One region of the Nocardioides okcheonensis genome, then DNA from elsewhere that is predicted to be linked to it. Evidence: predicted binding sites of a transcription regulator. Region 1 holds the regulator's gene; the other holds the start of a gene.
The links. Region 1 encodes LexA, which represses DNA repair genes until DNA is damaged. Its sites were predicted from a motif close to TCGAACANNTGTTCGA; they were not measured.

Region 1 (7,675 bases):
CTTTCCCGGACTTCTCGTAGACGTCCGTCACCTGCTCCGCGTAGGTCGCACACGCCTGACAGCCGGGCGACATCCTCAAGAACTCCTTCGCGTTGCCCGTTGTCACCATTGCGTCTGCCGTTGCTTGCCACCGCCGGATGAAGTCCTCCGCACTCTCGACCTCCGGCGACTCGGACTCGGTCGGCGTGGGCGTCGAGCTCGACGAGTCGGGCATCTTCGGGGTCGGCTCGGCCTCGGGGTCGCCGTCGGAGCATCCAGCCAGGAGCAGCGGGGCGAGAACGGTGAGCGCAAGTGCGCGGCGTACGTGCATGGAATGCCTTCCCGAGACGACCTCAGCACGCTGAAGTTACCCATCTTGAGACGACTCGAACCACCCTCGAACCCGAATCTGTGGATAACCGGCGCGAGGGTGGCGGCGGACGACATCACGGACGCTTCGTTCGATGTCGTGTGCCGCCACCTTGGGAGGCCGACGGATATCCGACGCGTCGGATAGCTCGGCGCCGAGGTCTCGCGACAGGGCCCTTCGAGACGGCCGCGGGCGGCCTCCTCAGGACACCGCTTCGCCCTTCCTCGACCAGCGGGGGCGAGGAGTCTCGTGACAGGGCTTCGCCCTTCCTCGACCAACAAACGCCGAAATGCGCCGAGGGGCGGGCCCACAGGCCCGCCCCTCGGTCTTCCCCTTGGTTCCACCAGCCGGGGTCGAAGCGACTGGTGGAGGCCTCGCGCGTCAGTCGGTGACGACCGGGACGCGGAGCTTCTGGCCAGCCGACAGGCTGGCGGACTCGAGGGCGTTGAGCCGCTCGATCTGGGTCATCGCGTCGCGCACGTCGCCGTCGACGGCGACGCCGGAGGCGATGTCCCAGAGGGTGTCGCCGGGGGCGACGGTGATGGTCTCGGTCGGGACCTGCTCACCGGCCGAGTCGGTGCCGACGGCACCGCCGGCGAGGGCGACCGCGACGACGAGGGTCACGACGAGCGCGGTCAGGAAGACCACGAGCCGGCCACGCCGCGTCAGGCGCACCGAGGAGCGGGCGCGGGCGGGAGCCGGGGTGAAGACGGGGGAAAGGCTGAGGGTGCTCATGGTGGCCTCCTGGGGAAGATCAGCCGGGTCGGTGTGTCGAGGGAATGTCTAGTGATGGCCACCGACAGTGGGTCGGTGTCGAGCAGACGTTCGATCGAACACGTGTACGACGGTAGAGCACCTGTTCGAACGCGTCAAGCACTTCGCCGAACAGATGTTCGACGACGTTCGACCCGCTCGGAGGGGACCAACGCACCTGCCACGACGGGGCCGGGAGGAGAAGCATCGGGAGCAGGGCGACACCGGAAGGAGACACCCCCATGTCCCGGAAGAAGGTCCTGGTCCTCGGAGGCAACTTCGGCGGGCTCAGCGCCGCGATCACCGTCAAGCACGAGCTCGAGGGGGACGTCGACGTCACCGTCGTGTCGTCCTCCGACGAGTTCCTCTTCACGCCCTCCCTGATCTGGGTGCCGTTCGGCAAGCGCTCGCGCGCCGACATCACCTTCAAGGTCGGCCCCACGTTCGAGGAGCACGGCGTCGACTTCGTGCACGCCGAGGCGACCGAGATCGACCCGGTCGCGAGGCGGGTGCAGACCACCGCCGGCCCGCAGGACTACGACTACCTCGTCATCGCCACCGGCTACCGCAACCGCTTCGAGGTGATCCTCGGCCTCGGCCCGGACGGCAACGCCCACACCATCACCACGATGGAGGACGCGATCCACGCGGGCGAGGGCTGGACACGGTTCAAGGAGGACCCGGGCGACGTGGTCATCGGCGCCACCCAGGGCGCCGGCTGCTTCGGCGCGGCCTACGAGTTCCTCTTCAACACCTCCTACCAGCTCAGGAAGGCCGGGCTGAAGGACAAGGTGAAGCTCACCTACGTCAGCGCCGAGCCGTTCCTCGGCCACTTCGGCATCGGCGGCCTGCCCCACGGCGAGTCCCTGCTCGGCATGTTCCTCAGGAAGGAGGGCATCGAGGCGGTCCTGGACACCGCGATGGACCACGTCGACGACGGCCGCCTGGTGCTCGCCGACGGCCGGGCGATCGACTTCGGCTACGCGATGATCATCCCGCCGTTCTCCGGCCAGGACGTCGTCCAGAAGGCCGGCGAGCTCGCCGACGCCAACGGCTTCGTGAAGGTCCGGGACACCTACCAGAGCGAGGCGTTCGACGACGTGTACGCCGTCGGCGTCGCCGCCGCGGTCGAGGTGCCGTGGCAGACCCCGACCCCGGTCGGCATCCCCAAGACCGGCTTCCCGACCGAGCAGCAGGCCCACGTCGCGGCGCTCAACATCGCGGCCCAGGTCCGCGGCGAGGAGCCGCAGGAGCACAAGGCGTTCGGCGACATCCCGGCCGTCTGCGTGATGGACGCGGGCAACAACGGCGTCGTGATCCTGGCCGACAAGATGCTGCCGCCGCGCAAGCACGGGGTGCTGATCCCGGGCCCGCAGGCGCACCTGATGAAGCTCGGCTTCGAGAAGTACTTCCTGTGGAAGATGCAGCACGGGCAGGTGCGCCTGCCCTGACAAGGACGACCACGCCCGGTCGCGCACCGGGCACCTGGAGGGACGGCCGTCCGGCCCGGAGGGGCCGGGGGGCCGTCCGTGGGTTGCGACGGAGCGACGCTCAGCGTCGCCGCATCGCCCGGCGTCCCTGCGCGGCGAACAGCCCGACGACGTGCTGCGACACCCCCGGTGCCAGTGCGGCGCCGCGCGCCACTCCTCCGCGCCAGCCCGGCAGCGTACGCACGACGCGGCGCGAGCCGAGCAGCGCGACCGCGGCCTCGGCGACCTGCTCGACGGTGAGGATCGGCCCGCCCGAGTGGACCAGCTGCGCGCCCACCCCGGCGGGGTCCTGTGCCGCCAGCATGGCGGTGTCGGCACCGTCCGGGCACAGCGCGTGGACCCGCACGCCTCGCGGCGCCTCGGCGTTGACCGAGGAGCTCAGCGACACCACGCCGGCCTTGGTCGCGGCGTACACGCTGTAGCCCGGCGCCGGCGTCAGCCCGGCCAGTGACGCGACGTTGACGACGTCGCCGCCCCGCGGTCCGAGTGCGGCCAGCGCCGCCCGCGTCCCCCACATCGTGCCGAGCAGGTTGACCTCGACGAGCCGGCGCACCTGCTCGTCGGTGAGCGCGGCCAGCGTGCCGTCGTCGCCGACGCCCGCGTTGTTGAACCAGGCGGTGAGCGGTGCGTGCCGCGCCGCCTCGGCCGCGACGACCCGGTGCGCGTCAGGGTCGCGTACGTCGTGGGCGAGCCCGGCGACCGCGCCGATCTCCCCGGCCGTCGCGGCGACGGCCTCCGCGTCGACGTCGCTCACCACCACCCGGTGCCCGCGCGCGACCAGCAGTGCGGCGATGCCGCGTCCGATCCCACGCGCCCCACCCGTCACCACACAGCTCGTCGGCCCGCCGCTCGTCATGGACGCGACGCTAGCGACACGCTGCTTCGAACAGGTGTTTGATCCACGGGTGCCGGGAGGTCTACGGTGGCACCACCTGCTCCGGGCGGACGGAGCGGGCCACCACGCCGGGAGGACTGAGCCAGATGGCCAAGCAGGACGACAAGAACGTCATCGAGATGCCCGACGGCCCACCGGACGCCACCGGGCTGACCCCGCGCCAGCAGCGCGTCCTGGCCACCATCAAGGACTCCATCGAGACCAAGGGATACCCGCCCTCGATGCGTGAGATCGGTCAGGCGGTCGGCCTCACCTCCTCCTCCAGCGTCGCCCACCAGCTCCGGGTGCTGGAGGGCAAGGGCTTCCTCAAGCGCGACCCCAACCGTCCGCGCGCCCTCGAGGTGTTCCTGCCCGAGGTGATGGCCGCGCGCCGCTCGATCTCCAGCGCCGACGACTCGGGCGTCGACGAGACCGGCATCGGCGACGTCTCGCCGTCCGCGGTCAACATCCCGCTCGTGGGCCGCATCGCCGCCGGCGGCCCGATCCTCGCCGAGCAGGACGTCACCGACGTCTTCCCGCTGCCCAAGCAGCTCGTCGGCGACGGCACCCTCTTCCTGCTCGAGGTCTCCGGTGACTCGATGGTCGACGCCGCCATCTGCAACGGCGACTACGTCGTCATCCGCCAGGAGCAGACCGCCACCAACGGCCAGATCGTCGCCGCGATGATCGAGGGCGAGGCGACCGTCAAGACCTTCCAGCGCAAGGACGGCCACGTCTGGCTGCTCCCCCACAACACCGCCTACGACCCGATCCCCGGCGACAACGCCACGATCCTCGGCGTCGTCACCGCGGTGCTCCGCCGGGTCTGACCGCCCTGCCCTGCGTGCGTCGACGCGCCCTCCACCCCACGGGGCGGAGGGCGCGTTGAATGTCCGGGGTCGAGCGGACACGATGGCCGGACAGCCAACCGTCGGGAGCGCGCATGAGCAACGTCCAGGAGTCCTACGACTACGTCATCGTCGGTGGGGGCGTCGCCGCCACCAGCGCCGTGAAGGGGATCCGCTCGCAGGACTCCTCGGGCACGGTCGCCGTGCTCGGCTCGGAGCCGCACGACCCGGTCTACCGCCCCGCGCTGTCGAAGGACCTCTGGCTCAAGGACGACGAGTCGCTCGAGGGGCAGTCGCTCGCCGGTGACCTCGACGACGACGACGCCGTCGACCTCGTGCTCGACACGACCGTCACCGAGATCGACCCCGCTGCCCACGCCGTACGCCTCGCCGACGGCACGTCGGTCGGCTACGGCAAGCTGCTGCTGGCCACCGGCGCCGAGCCGCGCACCCTCGGCCTCGAGGCCGGCCCGCGGGTCGTCTACTACCGCACGTCCGCCGACTACGAGCGGCTCCGTGGGCTCGCCACGTCCGGCAGCCACGTCGTGGTCGTCGGCGGCGGCTACATCGGCTCCGAGATCGCCGCCGCGCTCGTGCAGAACGACGTCGCGGTGACGCTCGTGCTCGACCTCGAGGACGTGCAGGAGCAGATGTTCCCGCGCGCGCTCGCCGCGAGCCTCACCAAGGACTTCGCCGAGCACGGCGTCACGATCGTGCACGGCTCGGTCAGCACCGGCGAGGAGACCGGCGACGGCGTCCGGATCCGGCTCGACGACGGGACCGACGTGGTCGCCGACGCGGCCGTCATCGGGGTCGGCGTCCAGCCCCGCACCGGGCTCGCCGAGGCCGCCGGGCTCGAGGTCGACAACGGCGTCGTCGTCGACGAGCGCCTGCGCACGAGCGTCGAGGACGTGTACGCCGCGGGCGACGTGGCGTCGTACCCCGACGCCCTGCTCGGGCGCCGCCGCGTCGAGCACGTCGACCAGGCCGAGAAGTCCGGCGAGCACGCCGGCAAGGTGATGGCCGGCGCCGACGAGACCTACACCTACACCCCGATCTTCTGGTCCGACCTCTTCGACGCCGGCTACGAGGCCGTCGGCGAGACCCGCTCCGACCTCGACATGGTCGAGGACTGGAAGGACGGCGAGCTCGGCACCGGCGTCGTGTACTACCTGAAGGCCGGCTCCGTGCGCGGCGTGCTGCTCTGGAACGTCTGGGACAGCACCGACCAGGCGCGCGAGGTGATCGCCGAGACCAAGGACGCGCCGCTCGACGACCCGGAGAGCCTGCGGGGCCGGATCCCCTTCGGCTGAGGGCGCCACCGCTGGTCGAGGAAGGCGCCCTGGCGCCTGTCACGAGACCCAGACGCGCCGACGGGTCTCGTGACACGACTTCGTCGTTCCTCGACCACCGGTGGTCGGGGGTCTCGTGACGGTCGCTGCGCGACCTCCTCGACCAACGGGAGTTGCGCGCGTCGACCAGCGACGCGCCGCTCGACGACCCGGAGACGCTGCGCGGCCGGATCCCCTTCGACTGAGGGCGCCACCGCTGGTCGAGGAAGGCGCCCTGGCGCCTGTCACGAGACCCAGACGCGCCGACGGGTCTCGTGACACGACTTCGTCGTTCCTCGACCACCGGTGGTCCGGGGGTCTCGTGACGGTCGCTGCGCGACCTCCTCGACCAACGGGAGTTGCGCGCGTCGACCAAGGACGCGCCGCTCGACGACCCGGAGAGCCTGCGCGGCCGGATCCCCTTCGACTGAGGGCGCCACCGCTGGTCGAGGAAGGCGCCCTGGCGCCTGTCACGAGACCCAGTCGCGCCGAGGGGTCTCGTGACACGACTTCGTCGTTCCTCGACCACCGGTGGTCGGGGGTCTCGTGACGGTCGCTGCGCGACCTCCTCGACCAGCGAGGCTTCGGGCCAGGGGGCGTGTAGCCTCGCGGCGATGTCCGAGCACGCAGGCGGGGCGCCGTCGCCCGAGGTCTTCCGCACCCGGCCGGGCAACCGGCGTCGGCTGACGCCCGCGGCGGAGGCCGAGGTGTCCCGGCTCGCGGCGGCGGGCGAGGCGTCGGGCTGGCTCAGCCCCCTGGCGTACAACCTCACCGTGAGCCACAGCCACCGGTTCGTCTGGTACCGCGTGGCCAAGGTCGCGACCCGCACCATCCGCCACCACTGCGAGGCCTACGGCGTCACGATGGACGTCGACCACGCGATGCGGGTGCGCTACCCGCTGGGGTCGTTCGCCGACTACTTCACCTTCGCGTTCGTCCGCGACCCGCTCGACCGGTTCGTCTCCGCGTGGCGCGACAAGGTGGTGGACCACAACTACTACGCCTTCGACGACGAGACCCACGCGCGGATGCAGACGGTCGAGGAGTTCGCCCGCTGGACCGCGGCGCAGGACCTCTCCGCCGTCCCCGGCACCGACCAGCACCTCACCCTGCAGAGCCGGATGATCGACCTCAACCGGGTCGACTTCGTCGGCCGGCTCGAGACCTTCGACCGCGACTTCGCCGAGGTGTGCGAGCGGATCGGGGCGCCGGCCGTCCCGACCGCGCCGAAGAACCAGACCGCGCCCCGCGGGCAGGACCGCAACGCCTCCGACGAGCTCAAGGAGCTGGTGGGCACGATGTACCGCCGCGACTACCAGCTGTTCGGCTACGAGGTCCCGGCCTGAGGGCGTCTCCCGGCCGACCGTCGCGATGGCGGTCTACGTGCTCGTCGGCTGACCGAGCCGCTTGAGCGCCTGGCGCACGAGCGCCGGGTCGGTGGTCGACCACATCGGCGGCAGCGACGCCTTGAGGAAGCGGCCGTAGCGCGCGGTCTCGAGGCGCGGGTCGAGCACCGCGACGATGCCGCGGTCGGTGGTGGTGCGGATCAGCCGGCCCGCGCCCTGGGCCATCAGGAGCGCGGCGTGGGTCGCCGAGACCTCCATGAAGCCGTTGCCGCCCCGGTCGTCGGCGGCCTTCGCGCGCGCCGACATGAGCGGATCGTCGGGCCGCGGGAACGGGATCCGGTCGATGATCACCAGCTGGCAGGTGTCGCCCGGGACGTCGAGGCCCTGCCACAGCGAGAGCGTGCCGAACAGGCAGGTGTGCGGGTCCTCGACGAACTGCTTGGCGAGCTCGGGGAGCTGGGCGTCGCCCTGCGCGAGGGTGGTGAGGTGCGGGAGCCGCTGGCGTACGACCTCGGCGGCGGCCTCCGCGGCCCGGCGGGAGGAGAACAGCCCGAGCGTGCGGCCGTCGAGCGCGTCGACGAGGTCGCAGATCTCGTCGAGCTGGGCCGGGCCGAGGCCGTCGCGGCCGGGCTGGGGCAGGTGGCGCGCGACGTAGAGGATGGACTGCTGGCCGTAGTCGAACGG
Region 2 (7,675 bases), 680 kb from region 1:
CTGCACCACCAGCGAGGTGCCGGCGACGAGGGCGAAGAGCCCGAGACCGATGACGGCCTCGCGTCCGGGCGCCCACCGGGCGAGGGAGTACGGGATCACCAGCGCGACCACGGCCGCGCTGAGGTCCCCGGGCTGCGTGCCGGACACCTGCCCGACCGCGGCGGTCACCACGGCGCCCGCGGTGAACACCACGACCGGCACCAGCGGACGCGTCCGCCGGACGAACAGCGTGGGCAGCCAGACCAGCAGCGCGCCCAGCGATACCCAGCGCCACGCGGGCGCGGGCGTCGTGAGGAGCGCCTCGAGGACGCCGGCGACCGCGAAGTAGACGACCAGCCCGAGCTCGAGGCGGGCCGCCCTGGCGTCGTCGGTCGGCGCGGGCGCAGGGAGGTGCCAGAGCTGGCGCAGGACGGTGGGCACGCCTGAACCGTAGTGGCGGTGACGGCCCTCGCGGATCGGCCGGATGACCGAGGCGTCAGCCGGACACCTCGCGCGTGGTGCCGTCGACGAGGGTCACCGTGTAGGTCGACACGCCGTCGGAGTCCGGGTGCTCGCTGCTCGGCTTCGGGGCGGGCCACCACGCCGCGAACCTGCCGCCCGCGACGGACGCCTCCACGTCGGTGCCGGCGCGGGTGTGCACGGTGACCCCCGTGACGTCGACCCCCACGTAGCCCTCGACCTGGTTGATCCACTCCTCGGCGTCGGTGAAGGGCCACCACCCGTCGACGGGCATGGCGCCGACGGCGCCGTAGCCCTTGATGCCGCTCCGGGAGACGTCCGGCGGACGGCCGGCGCCCTGCCCGTAGCTCCCCATGAACCCGACGTCCCCGGTCGCCCCGCGTCGACCCACGAGGTCCTCGTCCATGAGGCAGGACAGCTCGGCTCGGGCGCCGGTCAGCAGCACGTAGGTCCACTCGCCCCGCCGGTCCGCGATCACGACCTGCTGTGCCCGGTCCGTCACGCCGAAGCTCGCGCGGCACGTCGCGGCGGCCTCGGCCCGCGCCGAGCCGGTCAGGGTCTCGGGCGTCGAGGTCCACGAGCCGAAGGCCGAGCCGCCCAGCAGCGAGGGCCCGGCGACACCGAGGACGCCGGCCAGCGCCACCGGCACGAGCAGCCGCCTCAGTCGCCGACGCGGTCGGCCGCGTGGCTCCGCGGCCGGCTCGCGGGCGGGGGTGGCCAGGATGCGGGCCAGCGTCGCGTCGGCGCGCTCCCGCTCGGCCCGGGTGAGAGCGGTCGCGTGAGCCGGGTCGAGGTCGCGCAGGGCAGCGTCGGGGGTGGGCCTGGTCATCGGGGGCTCCCGTCGTGTGTGAGGCGGCCGGACGGGCGGTCGTCGGTGGGGATGGGGTCGACGAGGCGCCTGAGCACGCGCCTGGCCCGCGACAGCCGCAGCCGGAACGCGGTGGGAGAGATGCCCAGCACCGTGGCCGCCTCGGGCGCGCTCAGCCCGTCGAGGACGGACAGCGCGATCGCCTCCTGGTGCAGCGCGCTCAGGAGCGGCCAGGCCGCCGCGATGTCGGCCCGGTGGGCGACCAGGTCGGGGTGGTCGCCGACGTCGGCGAGGTCGTGGCGGACCTCGGCGAGACGGACGGCGACGGCGTCGTGGCGGTCGTCGCGTCGCCTGGCGTTCTGCAGGGTGTGGCGCGCCACGCCGAACAGCCACGCGCGCGCGGACGACAGGTCGGCAGGGACGTCGTCGAGGCGGCGCCAGGCGACGAGCATGACGTCGCCCACCACGTCCTCGGCACGGGTCGGGTGGACGCGCCGTCGCACGAAGCGGAGCAGGTCGACGTACGACGCGTCGTAGACCTCCCGGAAGCGCTGCTCGCGCTCCTGCGGCGAGGACGTGGTGGAGTCCATACCCCTCACCTGTCCGAGAACCTGCACGTGTGTCGCAGACGATCGCACACGCCCCTCACGTCCGCCTGGCGAACCTGACGTCGCCGTTCGCGAGCCTCTCGGTGGAGTAGCCGGGGTCGTGGACGCGATGGTGGTGGTGCGAGCAGAGCAGGACGCCGTTGGCGAGGTCGGTGGGGCCGTCGGCGGACCACGGCACCCAGTGGTGCGCCTCCGCCCAGGTGCCCGGGACGTCGCACCCCTCGGCGCGGCAGGTGCGGTCGCGCAGCAGCAGCGCCCGTCGCTGGACCGCGGTGAAGAGTCGCTGTGCGCGGCCCACGTCCAGGACCTCGGACGCGCCGCCGAGGACGGCGGGGACGATCCGGGCGTTGCACGCCAGGCGACGGATCTCTCCCGCGCTCAGGTGCTCGCCCGCGCAGGGGTCGTGGTGGGCGTCGCTCGGGACGGTCCCCGCGCCGAGCAGGTCTCCCGACCCGAGCGCGGACCTCAGGGCGTCGAGGGAGACGGTGACGACGATCGTGGTGGCGTCGCCGCCGTGGACCGGGAGCCGGCCGGGATCGAGGTTCTCGAGCAGCTGGCAGAACGCCTCGCCCAGCCGGCGGGGGTAGGTGAGCCGGGCGACGGGGTCGTGGGCGGTCGCCCCGTCGCCGGCCTCGGAGCGGGCGCCGTCGGCGTCGGATCCGGGACCGTCCGTGTCGCTGCGCGCGTCGGGGTTCGCGGGGGCGCCGAAGGGGGAGTCGTCGCGGCGCGGGTTGGCGTAGGCCTCGAGGTAGTGGGCGAGGCGCGTGGCGACGGCGTCGGGGAGCAGCGCGGACAGGCGGGTGGTGCCGTCGCCCTGGCGGCGCAGCGAGACGCGGGTGCGGCGGCGCGCCTCCTGCTCCTGCGCGGCGAGGCGCTGCGCCTCGGCCTCGTCGGCGACGTGCGGGGCGACGACCGCGAGGACGTGGCGCCCGATCCGGGCGAGCTGCTTCGGCGCGAACCGCGCCGCGTGCGCGACCAGCGCGCGCTCGGCCTCGTCGACCACCTCGGTCGGCACCACGTCGGGCAGGTCCTCGAGGGCGCGGACGACCACCCGTGCCTGCGCCGGCGTCACGTCACCTGCGCGGAGCGCGGCACCCACCTCGGGACGGTTCCGGTCGAGGGCGGTTGCGAGCCGGAGGTCGGCGCGGGCGTCCTCCGGGCGGAGGCGGCACGCGTGGGCGAGCCAGTCGGCGACGTCGCGGGCACCGGTCCCGGCCGCCACGTCGGTGGCGTCGGCCATCACCCTGAGCCGGAGCTCGGTGACGCGCGACTCGAGGCGTACGAGCTCACGCAGGGCGTGGGCCTTCTCGTCGGTCGACATGAAGGTCGGGTTGGAGTCGACGACTGCCTTCAGCACGTCGTCCAGGAGGCCGGCAGCAGCGACGATCGGGTGGGTCATGGCGGCCTCCTCTCGACGACGGTCGACCGTGCGCGTGCACGGTCGAATCACGGTCGTCGCTCCTGGAGGCCCCCAGCTGGGGAGGCAATTACATGACCCTCGCGGCTCGCCTCCCTCCACCCCGGCATTCGACTACCCGGAAGTCTCGGAGACGTGGGACCTACGCTACGCCGGTAGCATACTTTTCGCAAGCATGTTCGTACATCTGTGGACAGGCGGAAGGTGTCCTCGCGAGCCGGCCGTGCCGGACGTGTGCCGCGGTCCCGCTGCCCGGCCGGCCCTAGCGAGGAGACGGGGTGGCCAGGCCGTCGCGCCAGGGCGTCAGGTCGAGGCCGGGGTAGCGCTGCGCCACGCCGGCGAGGGTCTCCGCGGTCCAGAACGGGTGACCCGGGCCGGGGAACCCGAAGGGGGCGAGCTGGCGCGGCCCGGCCTGCTCGACGAAGGCGTACCAGTCGTCGTCGTGGCTGCGGTCGGCCCACGCGTGGCGCTGCGCCCACTCCGCGGCGGCCGGGCGGTAGTTGAGGTGCATGGTGAACCGCGCGCCGCGCGGCCGGGTGATCGCCGACCCGCGGTGCACGGTCTGCGGCTGGAACGCGACCACCGTGCCCGGCGGTCCGGCGGCCGGGACCTCGTGCTCGTAGAGGTCCGGGCGGCCCGGCGAGAGGAACCCGCCGCCGTCGTCGGGCCCGGTGCGCGGGAAGAAGTTGGGGCGCGCCGGAAGGGCGTCGGTCGCCGCGCTGCGCGGGACCATCCGCGGGGCGCCGAGGTCGGCCGTCACCTCCGAGAGGAAGACGAAGACCTCGAGCTGGCGGAACTCCGGGGCGCTCGACGGCGCCAGGATCGTGTGGTTGAGGTAGTCGCGATGCAGGTCCTGGTCGTAGTCGGCCGCGCCCTCGTACTTGCCCCACGCCTCCGCCGAGTAGAGGCGGACGTCCGGGGTGGCGAGCAGCGTCGTCGCGAGGTCGAGCATGGCGTCGCTGACCGGCAGCCGGCTGAGCGCGAGGCTCGCGAACGGGAAGCCGTCGATGCCGTCGAACTCGTCGCCGACGAACCGGGCGTTGCGCTCCGGGTCGACGCCGTCGTGGAAGTCGTCCGCCGACGGGAAGAGCTCGCCGAGCCCGGCGACGGCCGGCTCGAGGACCTCGGGCGGGAGGTACGCCGGCAGCACGACGTAGCCGTCGTCGAGCCAGGTCTGACGCGCGTGGTCGAGGTCCATGCATCGGTTCTACGCGTCGCGCACCGGGGGACGCACCTGGTTATGGCTACTGCCCGCTGGTCGGGGACTTCGAGAACAGGCCGATCAGCCCTGCGACGATTGCTGTGACAACGCCGATCGCCATCGCGCTGTCCTTGTCCTTGGCGACGAGCACGCCCGCCGTGATGAGAGCGATGATGGCAACGACGATCAGACCCACGATCAGCGTCAACCACAGCTGCGTTCGGTACTTGTCGCCGCCCGGGAAGAGATCAGCGTTCGCCTGGCGAAAGGCGTCGGTAGCTGCCTTCTTCTCCTGAGCGGGAAGAGCCCGGACAGTGTCCATCGCCTGACTCGCCTGGTCGACTGCCGCGACCGCCTGGTTCGAGAGAGCTGCCATGGTGACCCCCGTCGTGATCAGGACTAGGAATTCACTGTAGGAGCGAGACGCGCGATTGGGAACAGGTCGGACGCCGCCACCCCCGCCACACCCGCGGCGATCAACCCCTGCCCGGCGGTGTAGGTCGCCATCACGAACACGTCGATCGCGGGCCGCGGGCGGGCGAGCAGGAAGGCCTGCGTCGCGAGCGCGGTATCGGAGACGACGAAGAGCGCGGTGCCGGCCTGGATCGCCCGCCGCGACGCGCGGGGGAGCGACCGGTCGACCAGCCGCGAGGTCGCGAACATGGCGCTCAGGACGGTGGCGTACGCCGCGACCGGCGCGCGCAGCGTCGGATCCTCCCGGCCGGCGGCGACGGCCATCACCGGCGCCGAGGCCAGCCAGAGGCCGAGCGGGAGGCGGAGGTCGGACCACCGGGGGTCGGGGTCGCGGACCGACAGGAAGCCGGCGACGTACGCCACCTGCGCGCCGAAGAACGACCCGACACCCGTCAGGAAGGCGCGCTCCCCGGAGCCGAGCAGCGCGACGTCCCCGCCCCACGAGAACACCTGGGCGGTCGTGGTGCTCCGAGCCAGGCGGGAGCCGTCCGCGTGCTCGGCGGAGGCCCACGCCAGCGCGGGCATCAGCGCCGGCTTGGTGGCCCACCGCAGCCGGCGCGCCCGGGTGCCCGGCCGGCCCGCGGCGACGCTGTCGGCGACCGCGAGCGCGGCGTACGCGGCGGGGCGGAGGAACGAACGGGCGCGGGGCACGCCCACATCATGGGGCCCGACCCGTCGCGCGACCAGACGCGCGGGTGCGGGGTGCGGGGGAGCGGCGGCCGTACGATCGTCCCGTGACGACGTCCCCGAAGGCGCCGCCGCCCGGTCTCACCGTCGGCGGCTACGCGCTGCGTGCCCGCCTCGGCGAGGGCGGCATGGGCGTGGTCCACCTCGGCCAGCGGCCGGGGGAGCGACCGGTCGCGATCAAGGTGCTGCGCCCCCACGTCGTCGGCGACGACGAGGCGCGGCGCCGGCTGGCGCGCGAGGTGAGCTCGCTGAGCCGGATCCGCAGCCGCCGGATCGCCGAGATCGTCGACGCCGACCCGTGGGGCGAGATCCCGTTCGTCGCCACCCGCTACGTCCCCGGCCTGTCGCTGCACGACCACGTGCAGGAGGAGGGACCGCTCGACGGTGACGACCTGCTCTGGTTCGCCGACTGCCTCGCCGAGGCGCTCGACGCGGTGCACTCCGTCGGGGTGCTGCACCGCGACATCAAGCCGTCCAACGTGATCATGGAGGGCCGCACGCCGATCCTCATCGACTTCGGGCTCGCCCGCGTCGCGGAGGACTCCCGGATCACGATGAACGGGTGGCTGCTCGGCACGCCCGGCTACCTCGCGCCCGAGATCCTGCACGGTGAGGACGCCACCGCCGCCTCCGACGTGCACGCCTGGGCCGCCACGGTGGCCTACGCCGGCACCGGGCGCGCGCCGTTCGGCCGCGGGCCGTCCGTGGCGATCATGGACCGCGTCCGCCGCGGCGAGCACGACCTGTCCGACCTCGACCCGGTCGTCCTGCCGCTCGTCGAGGACGCCCTCGCGCCCGAGGCGGCCGACCGGCCCACGCTCGAGGAGGTCCGCGACTGGCTCGAGGAGCTGCGCCACGGCGACGCGCCCCGGCCCCCGCGCACCGCGCCCCACCCGGTCACGCTGCCCTACGTCGCAGCCGCCCACCAGGCCGCCGCCGCGCCCACCGACCTCGCCGCTCCCGCGACCGTCGCGGCGACGACCGGCACGATGCCCGGCGTCGTGGGCGGTCCCGGTGTCGTGGACGAGCCGGTGCACTGGTCGTCGGACTGGAGCGAGCCCGACCACCGGGAGGACCCGTACGGACCGCCCACCCAGGGCTGGGGCGAGGCGGGCACGCTGCCGCACCGCCAGACCCGCGTGCTGCCCGACGGCTCGACCGAGTGGGTCACCGACTACGGCGCCCCTGCCCCCGAGCCGGTCCCGGCCGGCGAGCGGCTGCGCCGCGGGCTGTCGCTGCTCGCCCTCGGCGGCGTGGTCGCCGGCGGGATCACCTACGCCCCCTACCTCGCGCTCGTGGTCGTCCTCCTCGCCGCCTGGCTCCTGCGCAGCGGGTCGCTCGCCGCCAGCTCGGTCGGCAACCGCCGCAACCGCCGCGGGGCGAAGTGGTACGACGGCATCCAGCTGCTGCTCGCGGCGCCATGGCACGTGGTCGCCGGCCTCGGCGGCACGATCATCCTGCTGCTGTGGTGCGTCGGCATCGCGACGGCGGTGGGCCTGCTGTGCTTCGCGGCGTCGGTCTCGCTCACCACCTCGCTCGGCGTCGTCGGAGGCGGGTTCGCGCTCGGCCTCTGGTGGGGTCCCGGCTCCGAACGGCTCCGCTCACCGGTCCACCGGGTCGTCGACCCGCTCGCCCGGCGCGGCGTCGCGTGGCTGCTGGTCACGCTGCTCGTCGGCGCCCTCGGCTCCGGGCTCGCCGCGGCGGCCGCCGCGCAGGGCCCGCGCTGGACGCCCTACGACGACGCGCCGCTCTCCGACGTGTCGCTGCCGCGCTGGCTCTGACGGTCGTTCACGCCCGCGGTCGCCCCGCGCACGCGATGCAGGTCCGCGCGGCCGGGAGCGCGTCGAGGCGTACGCCACCGATCGGCCCGCCGCACGACTCGCACGTGCCGTAGGCGCCGGCGTCGACGCGGTCGAGGGCGGCGTCGAGCTCCGCGAGGTGGTGGCGCACCTGGGTGACGATGGCGCCGATCTGGGAGCGCTCGAAGGCGATGGTGTGGCCCTCGGGGTCGTGCTCGTCGT

Region 2: a site for LexA is predicted at 3,460-3,475, ahead of LN652_RS06315 (HNH endonuclease signature motif containing protein). Genes of this name have one in related genera too.

Annotation. Positions count from the first base shown of each region.
Region 1 covers NZ_CP087710.1:1,998,386-2,006,060, forward strand. Annotated here, with positions in the region: gene LN652_RS09665 (hypothetical protein) at 1-310, opposite strand, end outside; gene LN652_RS09670 (LysM peptidoglycan-binding domain-containing protein) at 731-1,084, opposite strand; gene LN652_RS09675 (NAD(P)/FAD-dependent oxidoreductase) at 1,345-2,553, shown strand; gene LN652_RS09680 (SDR family NAD(P)-dependent oxidoreductase) at 2,654-3,418, opposite strand; gene lexA (transcriptional repressor LexA) at 3,574-4,296, shown strand; gene LN652_RS09690 (NAD(P)/FAD-dependent oxidoreductase) at 4,410-5,627, shown strand; gene LN652_RS09695 (sulfotransferase family 2 domain-containing protein) at 6,260-6,991, shown strand; gene LN652_RS09700 (ATP-dependent DNA helicase) at 7,025-7,675, opposite strand, start outside.
Region 2 covers NZ_CP087710.1:1,322,051-1,329,725, reverse strand. Annotated here, with positions in the region: gene LN652_RS06330 (sensor histidine kinase) at 1-420, opposite strand, end outside; gene LN652_RS06325 (hypothetical protein) at 476-1,288, opposite strand; gene LN652_RS06320 (RNA polymerase sigma factor) at 1,285-1,857, opposite strand; gene LN652_RS06315 (HNH endonuclease signature motif containing protein) at 1,913-3,274, opposite strand; gene LN652_RS06310 (phytanoyl-CoA dioxygenase family protein) at 3,555-4,490, opposite strand; gene LN652_RS06305 (hypothetical protein) at 4,537-4,869, opposite strand; gene LN652_RS06300 (lysoplasmalogenase) at 4,893-5,618, opposite strand; gene LN652_RS06295 (serine/threonine protein kinase) at 5,702-7,435, shown strand; gene LN652_RS06290 (TraR/DksA family transcriptional regulator) at 7,443-7,675, opposite strand, start outside.